Regions from separate parts of the Bradyrhizobium sp. CCBAU 53421 genome, predicted to be linked through region 2. Evidence: predicted binding sites of a transcription regulator. Region 2 holds the regulator's gene; the other holds the start of a gene.
The links. Region 2 encodes LexA, which represses DNA repair genes until DNA is damaged. Its sites were predicted from a motif close to TGTTCNNNNTGTGTTCNG; they were not measured.

Region 1 (4,478 bases), 4.0 Mb from region 2:
TCGACCGGGCGATCCAGTATTCCAGAGGCCTATCTATTCACCTCCGGCAAACCAACTCCTACTCCCCCGCCTGCAGCTTGCGCGGCGCGGGGAACAGCTCGGACGTGCTGGGCTTGACGAAACGCGGGACCTCGATCGGGGTCTCGGCCTTGCTGAAGTCGAGTTCCTCGATGCGGCCGGCGCGCTTTTCGATCTTGTCGGCGGAGATCAGGATCTGCCTGACGTCCTCGTTGACTTGGCCGAAATGGGTCTGCAGCTTGAGCACGCGATCGCGCAGGCGGGTGAGGTCGTCGCCGAGATGCATCACCTCGTTGCGGATCTGGTCGGCGGCGTCGCGGATCCGGGCGTCCTTCAGGATCTGCTGCATCACCTGGATCGCCAGCATCAAGAGCGAGGGCGATACCAGCACGACGCGGGCGCGATAGGCCTTCTGGATCACGTCGTCGAAGCCGTCATGGATCTCGGCATAGACCGATTCCGACGGCACGAACATCAGCGCAGTGTCCTGGGTCTCGCCCGGGATCAGGTACTTCTCCGCGATGTCGTTGACATGCTTCAGCACGTCGGCGCGCAGCCGCTGGCTGGCGAATTTGCGTTCCTCGTCGCTGCGCGCGTCGTGCAGCGCGGTCATTGCCTCCAGCGGGAATTTCGCGTCGATGCACAGCGGGCGCTGGTCGGGCAGGAACACCACGCAGTCCGGCCGCTTGCCCGACGTCAGCGTGTACTGGAACTCGAACGAGCCCTTCGGCATGCCGTCCTGGACGATCGCCTCCATCCGCGCCTGGCCGAACGCGCCGCGCGATTGCTTGTTGGCGAGCACGTCGCGCAGGGTCGTCACCTGGGTGGTGAGCTCGTTGAGGTTCTTGTGGGCGTGGTCGATGATGCCGAGCCGCTCGTGCAGCACGCGCAGCGAATCCATCGTGTTGCGGGTCGATTGTTCCATCGACTGGCCGACCCGGTGGGTCACCGAATCCAGCCGCTCGTTGACGGCGCGGGCCATCTCGGCCTGGCGGCCGGCCAGCGCCTGCGCGAAGGCATCAACCTTGGCATCGACCCGCCCGGAGGATTCGCTCTGGGCCCGCAGCATGTCGGCGAGCCGCTCCTCCAGCTCGTCGGCCCGGATGGCCTGGGCCATCGCGAGTTCCGCGCCGCGCCGGCTGGCGCGGGCGATCACCACAGCGATGGCCAGCAGCAGGATCAGCGCCAGCGCGCCAAGGCCGATCATCGCGTCGGAGACGCGGACCGGGAGGTCGCCAATCGTGAGCAGAATCTCGTTCATGCCAGTCCTTGTACCCGATTCGCGGCTGGAGGCGAACGAAGGGGGAACACTTATGGTAAAGGCTTCCCTAATTTTCTCGGCTAATGCGCCGCGAAGAAACGTGGTTAAGGTTGTCTGGAGGGGTTCCTGAGCGCATTGACCGCATCAGGCCCGCAGCTTAAATCGCCGCCATGGCTTTAAGAGAAATCATCATCCTGCCGGACAAGCAGTTGCGGCTGGTGTCGAAACCGATCGAGAAGGTGACGCCGGAGATCCGCAAGCTCGCCGACGACATGCTCGAGACCATGTATGACGCGCCCGGCATCGGCCTTGCCGCGATCCAGGTCGCGCAGCCGCTGCGGCTGATCACCATGGACCTCGCCAAGCGCGACGAGAACGGCGAGACCACGCCGCAGCCGCGGGTGTTCATCAATCCGGAGATCATCTCGCATTCGGAAGAGCTGTCGGTCTACGAAGAGGGCTGCCTGTCGATCCCCGAATATTACGAGGAGGTCGAGCGCCCGGCGCGGGTGCGCCTGCGCTTCACCGACCTCGACGGCAAGCTGCATGAGGAGGATGCCGAGGGGCTCTATGCCACCTGCATCCAGCACGAGATCGATCATCTCAACGGCGTGCTGTTCGTCGACTATCTGTCGAAGCTGAAGCGCGACCGCGTCTTCAAGAAATTCGAGAAGGCCGCCAAGCGCGCGGCGGAGTAGCGCCGCTCACTCTCGGAAGAAATCGATCGCATGCCTCTTCGTCTGATCTTCATGGGCACGCCCGATTTCGCGGTGCCGACGCTGCTGGAGCTGGTGGCCCATGGCCACGAGGTCGTGGCCGTCTATACCCGCGCGCCGAAGCCGGGCGGGCGGCGCGGCCTGCAATTGCAGCCGACGCCGGTCGAGCAGGAGGCGCGGCGGCTCGGCATTCCCGTGCTGACGCCGAAGACGTTGAAGACAGACGAAGCGCTCGAGGAATTTCGCGCGCATGAAGCTGATGCCGCCGTCGTCGTCGCCTACGGCATGATCCTGCCGCAGGCAATCCTCGACGCGCCGAAGCTCGGCTGCTTCAACCTGCATGCTTCGCTGCTGCCGCGCTGGCGCGGCGCCGCGCCGATCAACCGCGCCATCATGGCCGGCGACGCCGAGAGCGGCGTGATGGTGATGAAGATGGACGTCGGCCTCGACACCGGCGACGTCGCGATGGCCGAGCGGCTGCCGATCACCGACAGCATGACGGCATCCGATCTGCACGACGCGCTGGCGCCGCTCGGCGCCGATCTGATGGTGCGCGCGATGGCGGCGCTCGGGCGCGGCGGCTTGCAGCTTAAGAAGCAGAGCGAGGACGGCGTCACCTATGCCGCCAAGATCGAGAAGGCCGAGGCACGGATCGACTGGACGCAGCCGGCGCACGCGGTGCTGCGCCACATTCACGGGCTGTCGCCGTTCCCCGGCGCCTGGTGCGAGCTCACAGGCGAAGGCGAGCCGGTGCGGCTCAAGATCCTGCGCTGCGAGCTGGCGAAGGGCTCGGGCGAGCCGGGCGACGTGCTCGACGATAATCTCGCGATCGCCTGCGGCGATGGCGCGGTCCGGATTCTCGAACTGCAGCGCGCCGGCAAGGCGCCGATGAAGGCAGCGGATTTCCTGCGCGGCACGCCCTTGAAGCCGCCCGCGCGGCTCCTCTGATGCCCCGCTACAAGCTCACCATCGAATATGACGGCACGCCGTTCTCCGGCTGGCAGATCCAGGACACCGCGCCGACCGTGCAGGGCGCGCTGGAGGCCGCGGTCAAGGCGATCTGCGGCGAGGACGTGCGCGTCCATGGCGCAGGGCGTACCGATGCCGGCGTGCATGCGCGCGGCCAGGTCGCGCATTGCGACATCGCCAAGCATTTTCCGCCCGGCCGCTTTCGCGACGGGCTGAACGCGCATCTGCGACCCGATCCGATCGCCGTGCATGCGGCCGATATCGTGCCCGACGATTTCGAGGCGCGGTTCTCGGCGATCAAGCGGCACTATCTCTATCGCATCACCAACACCCGCGCGAACCTCGCGCTCGACATCGGCCATGTCTGGCGCGTGCCGCGCGCGCTCGATGCCGAGGCGATGCACGCCGCGGCGCAGCGGCTGCTCGGAAAGCACGATTTCACCACCTTCCGCGATACCGAGTGCCAGGCCAAATCGCCGGAGAAGACGCTCGACCAGCTCGACGTCACGCGCGACGGCAATGCCATCAACATCGTGACCTCGGCGCGCTCGTTCCTGCACAGCCAGGTGCGCTCGATGGTCGGCTCGCTGGTCTGGGTCGGCGAGGGCCGCTGGAGCGCGGACGATCTTTTCGCCGCGCTTGCCGCCCGCAACCGCGCCGCCTGCGGCCCCGTCGCGCCGCCGGACGGTCTCTATCTGATGCGGGTGGATTATTAGGCGGTGTGAGCGATCTCGCGGGATGGGTAGAGCGAAGCGAAACCCATCATCTCACCACATCTGACCACGAAGCGATGGGTCGCTTCGCTCCACCCATCCTACAGACTGTATCTGGTGTGGGTCGATGACTAACGACCCCAACCTCTACTGTGCATGGGGTTGTTTTCGATGTTTTGGTTCGGCCGGGCGGCTGGCCTTAAGCAAAATACCGGTCCAGCACGCCGCGATAGATCTTCGTCAGCTTCTCGAGATCCGCCACCGGCGTGCGCTCGTCGACCTGGTGCATGGTCTGGCCGACCAGGCCGAATTCGATCACCGGGCAGTAGCTCGAGATGAAGCGCGCATCCGAGGTGCCGCCGGAGGTGGATAGCTCGGGCTTGCGGCCGGTGATCTCCTCGATCGCGGCAACCGCGAGGTCGGTGAACGGCCCGGGCTGGGTCACGAACACGTTCGAGTTCGACGGCTGCCAGTCGATGTGGGCGCGGATGCGGTTGCCACAGGCCTTCGCCAGCCGCTCGTCGACCAGCTGCCGCAGGCTCTCCTGGCTGTGGTTGTCGTTGTAGCGGATGTTGAACTTCGCCCGCGCCTGGCCGGGGATCACATTGCTTGCGGTGTTGCCGACATCGACCGTGGTGAATTCGAGGTTGCTGGCCTGGAATTGCGCGCTGCCGTGATCGAGCGGCTCGTCGCTCAGCGCCACGATCAGTCGCGAGATATCAGGCACCGGGTTCGAGGCGCGGTGCGGATAGGCGACGTGGCCCTGTACGCCGTCGACAACCAGGGTGCCGGATTGCGAGC
Region 2 (4,478 bases):
CCGCCGGGCGCGGGAAACCGGCGCCGACATCCTGATCACGACCGGCGGCGCCTCGGTCGGCGACCACGACCTGGTCAAGCAGTCGCTGGAGGCCGAAGGCGTCGATATGGCGTTCTGGCGGATCGCGATGCGGCCCGGCAAGCCGATGATGCATGGCCGGTTAGGGGCGCTGCGGGTGATCGGCCTGCCCGGCAATCCGGTGTCGTCCTATGTCTGCGCCTTCCTGTTTCTGGTGCCGTTGATTCGGGCGCTGAGCGGCCGAAAAATGATTCATCATCGCCGCGCGAGCGCCCTGCTCGGCCGCGACCTCGCTGCCAACGACCAGCGCGAGGACTATCTGCGCGCGCGTCTCGAGACGCGCGAGGACGGCACGCTGATCGCAACGCCTGTGATGCAGCAGGACTCGTCGCTGCTCGGGAATCTCGCTGCGGCACGGGCACTTCTCGTGCGTCCGCCGTTTGCGCCGGCCGCTGTTCAAGGCAGCGAATGCGAGATCCTGACGCTGCCCGAATGAGACTTTCGCGGCTCGCCGATTGCGCGTTGCAGAACGCGTTCACCTGAAATTAAGTGGTTGCGGAACACATATCGAACATATAGTGTCCGTTCATGATTTGTTTCGAGTACTGGTGTCTACAAACGGGAGACCACCAGGGAGCGCTTGCAACGAGCACCGCGCTCCTGAGGTCAGCCCCGCCTGCGGGTCCCACCTGAAGAGTCTCGGAATCGAACGACGCTATCAACCGGGGGAATACTCGAGATGCTCACGCGCAAACAGTACGAACTTCTGCGTTTCATCAACGAACGTCTGAAAGAGGCCGGCGTGCCGCCCTCCTTCGACGAGATGAAGGATGCGCTCGACCTGCGCTCGAAGTCCGGTATCCACCGCCTGATCACTGCGCTGGAAGAGCGCGGCTTCATCCGCCGCCTGCCCAACCGCGCCCGCGCTATCGAAGTCATCAAGCTGCCCGAGCTGTCGGCCGGCGGCAGCAACGGCCGCCGCGGCTTCACGCCGAGCGTCATCGAAGGCACCCTCGGCAAGCGCACCAGCACGCCGCCGATTGCCGAGGACGACGGCAACCGTCCGGTCGCGGTCCCCGTGATGGGCCGGATCGCCGCCGGTACGCCGATCGAGGCGCTGCAGACCCGCAGCCACACCATCAGCGTACCACCCGACATGCTCGGCGCCGGCGAGCATTATGCGCTGGAAGTGCGCGGCGACTCGATGGTCGATGCCGGCATCCTCGACGGCGACATGGCGCTGATCCAGCGCAACGACGTCGCCAACACCGGCGACATCGTGGTGGCGCTGATCGACGAGGAGGAAGCCACCCTGAAGCGCTTTCGCCGCCGCGGTGCATCGATCGCGCTGGAGCCGGCCAACACCGCCTATGAGGTGCGCATCCTGCCGCCGAACCGGGTCCGCATCCAGGGCAAGCTGATCGGCCTCTATCGCAAATACTGATTTCAAATACTTGCGGCGGCGAGGAACGAGCAACACATCGGAATCGTTCCTTGATAGATGGCGTAACGTGCCGCCTGCCCGATGCGCTCCGATACCTCCCACGCAGCGTCGCGTGTTTGTGATCGGGGCGTTCGTCGAGCAGTCGTACAATCGCCCAGAAACGAGGAGACACTCGTTCGTTATCGTCCACTCTGGTAGAGGCCCTATGCCTCAAGGAGAGGCACGGGTCGCTACCCTCGAACAGAGGAGCCATCCGATGTGTGACTATAGTCTGCACGCCGTGGCGTCGCGCCCCGCCATTGTTGGAGAGACGCTGATCACCACGACTTTCCGCGGCACGTCGACCCGCGGCTTTGCTTCGGAGAATGATCCCACGGTCGCGGTCTGCATGCTGCCGGGCACCGAGCTCGCTTTCGCCGAGAACGTTCGCTACGACAGCCGCTGGATCTGGACCAAGACGATGAACTTCCGCGTCGGCGTGTTCAACGAAGTCGAGCCCGACGTTCCCGATCGCCATCACGACGCGGTCGAATTCCCCGACGGCAGCCATGTGCTGGTGACCCAATTGGTCGAGGGACAACGCGTCAGCGTGCTGCAACTGCCGGCACTGCATCCGCCGGTCGAGCAGAAGCCGAAGGTTGTGGAGCGGCGGCCCTCCGCATTTGCGTCGCTGTTTTTGGGTTGAGCGCATCGTCGCCGCGGAATGAGCGATCCGGCGGCGGGTGACCTTGAGCGATTTCGAGCGACCCCGGACGCCGGGTTCCGGGGCGCGGCAGGAGATTTGCGTCGGCGGCCGGCTTGGCGCATCATTGGGCACGGAGGACGTGCACTCACGGAAACCTGCTCAACGGAAACCTGCTCAGTGGTCGACAAGGTCACATGGCAAAAGGCTGGACGCGTCACGGAGCCGGGCCGCTACATGTTCCGGTTCGGCTGGCTGACCGTGACGGCTGATGACCTGAAGGTCTGGGAGCAATTCCCGGAGGCTTCCTTCACCCTCGTCAAGAAGCCCGATGCCGGCCCCGACTCCGACGAGTTCCATCTCGGCCTGTTCGAGCTGCCGACCGGACCCTCACCCGACAACGGCTAATCCTCGCCCTGCAGATCGGTCTCGGCCGGCGTCGCATCCACGGCGGGCCGTGGCGCGGCAGCCGGCGCGCGCAGCGTGGTCTCGCTCTCGCCATCACCGGGCACCGCCGGCGACCACGGCCGGTCGATCCCGCCGGGCTTGACCGCATCGACGGCGTAGCCGTCCCTGATACGCCGGAGCACCAGCGCGCCGTGGCGCCGCAACCGCTCGGCGTCGATCACCGAGGCCGCGCAATCCTTCGGCGCCGGCCGCGCCGTCACGATCAGCGCCGCGCGCTCGCAATCATCAGCCAGCGCCTCGGGCCGGCTCACCAGCGCGACGAAGGCGCCGCCGGGCCCCTGCGTCACGCAGCCGCCCGGATCGCAGGAAACACCCTCGGCGAGCGAGGCGTCCATAGCGGTCCTCGCATCGGCGTCCGCCGCCAGCCACTCCTTGATGAGGAAGGCGTCCTTGGCGCTGTGCATCAGATGCAGCCGGCCGTCGCCGCCCCGCACCGCGACATTGCGGCCGTCGGCGGAGACCAGCACGTCCGGCTGTGGCACCCGCACCGCCCAGACCGAAGCCGCCACCAGCAGCACCGCCCCCGACCAACGCAGCGGCGTGCGCAACAGCCCGAGCAGGATCAGGCCGGCGCTGGCCATGATCATCGGCCCGGCCCCAAACGCCGCCATCCGGCCGACCGCGCCGGGGAGCGCGGCGACCCATTGCGTCACCAGGATCATCCAGTCGATGCCAAACCCCATGATCGCCCAGAACACGCCGTCGAAGCCGAACGGCATCGCAAGCAGCCCGAGCAGGCCGGCCGGCATCACGACCGCCGAGACCACCGGCATCGCTGCGAGGTTGGCCAGCAGCCCGTAGGGCGTCACGCGATGGAAATGGAACGCGGCGTAGGGCGTGGTCGCGAGCCCAGCCACCAGCGAGGCCAGCATCAGCATGGTGAGCTCGCGCCCGCCCCACAGAGCGACCCGCGCGGTGGCGGAATGGTCGGGCGACGCCAGCAGGTTCGGCAGCCCGATCTGCACCAGTGCCACCAGCCCGAGCGTCGCGGCAAACGACATTTGGAAGCTCGGATGCACCAGCGATTCCGGCGCGATCGCGAGCACGATCAGCGCCGCCACCGCCAGCGTGCGGAAGGTGATCGCGCGGCGATCGACGATCACGGCGATCAGCACCACGGCCGTCATGAAGAACGATCGCTGGGTCGCAACCTCCGCCCCCGACAGCAGCAGATAGAACGCCGCCGCGACCAGCGCGGCCGCCGCCGCCCATTTCTTGATCGGGTGTCCGGCCGTCAGCGCCGGAAACAGCGCAAGCAGCGCGCGGATCGTGAAGAACACGACGCCGGCGACCACGGCCATGTGGTAGCCGGAGATCGACAGCACATGGCCGAGCCCCGAGATGAACATCGCGTCGTTGACCGGCGTCGTGATCGCATCGCGCCGCCCGGTGAGCAGCGCCGTCGCGATCGCGCGCTGATCGCCGTCCAGCGTGGTGCGGATGCGCGCGTCGATGGCGTCGCGCAGCCACTGCATGAAGGCGGCATAACGCAGCGCAAGGCCGCCGGTCGCAGGCGGCTCCTTTGTCCTGACCGCGCCCATCACGAAGCCGGAGGCGCCGATGCCCTGGAAATAGAGGTCGCGGCCGAAATCATAGGAGCCCGGACGCTGCGGCCCGAGCGGCGGCATCAGCCGCGCCTTCAATTCGACGAAGCTGCCGACATCGGGCGCGGTGCCCTTCTTCACTGAGAGCCTGACGCGCTCGAGTTTTGGTACCTCGCGCTGGCTTTCCATCGACACGACGCGCAGTACGAAGCGGTCGGTTTTCTCCCTGATGTCGCGCGTCTCGACAAAGCCGGTCAGCGCCACGGAAAATAGCGGCCGCGCCAGCACGCCATGGGCGATCCGCGCGGTCTTCCAGGTCGCC

Region 1: a site for LexA is predicted at 1,311-1,328, ahead of XH92_RS40975 (DNA recombination protein RmuC). Genes of this name have one in related genera too.

What each region holds. Positions count from the first base shown of each region.
Region 1 covers NZ_CP030047.1:8,852,250-8,856,727, reverse strand. Annotated here, with positions in the region: gene XH92_RS40975 (DNA recombination protein RmuC) at 59-1,279, opposite strand; gene def (peptide deformylase) at 1,450-1,977, shown strand; gene fmt (methionyl-tRNA formyltransferase) at 2,008-2,943, shown strand; gene truA (tRNA pseudouridine(38-40) synthase TruA) at 2,943-3,680, shown strand; gene dapE (succinyl-diaminopimelate desuccinylase) at 3,877-4,478, opposite strand, start outside.
Region 2 covers NZ_CP030047.1:4,864,401-4,868,878, reverse strand. Annotated here, with positions in the region: gene glp (gephyrin-like molybdotransferase Glp) at 1-514, shown strand, start outside; gene lexA (transcriptional repressor LexA) at 758-1,462, shown strand; gene XH92_RS23270 (hypothetical protein) at 1,719-2,147, shown strand; gene XH92_RS23265 (hypothetical protein) at 2,325-2,552, shown strand; gene XH92_RS23260 (ComEC/Rec2 family competence protein) at 2,549-4,478, opposite strand, start outside.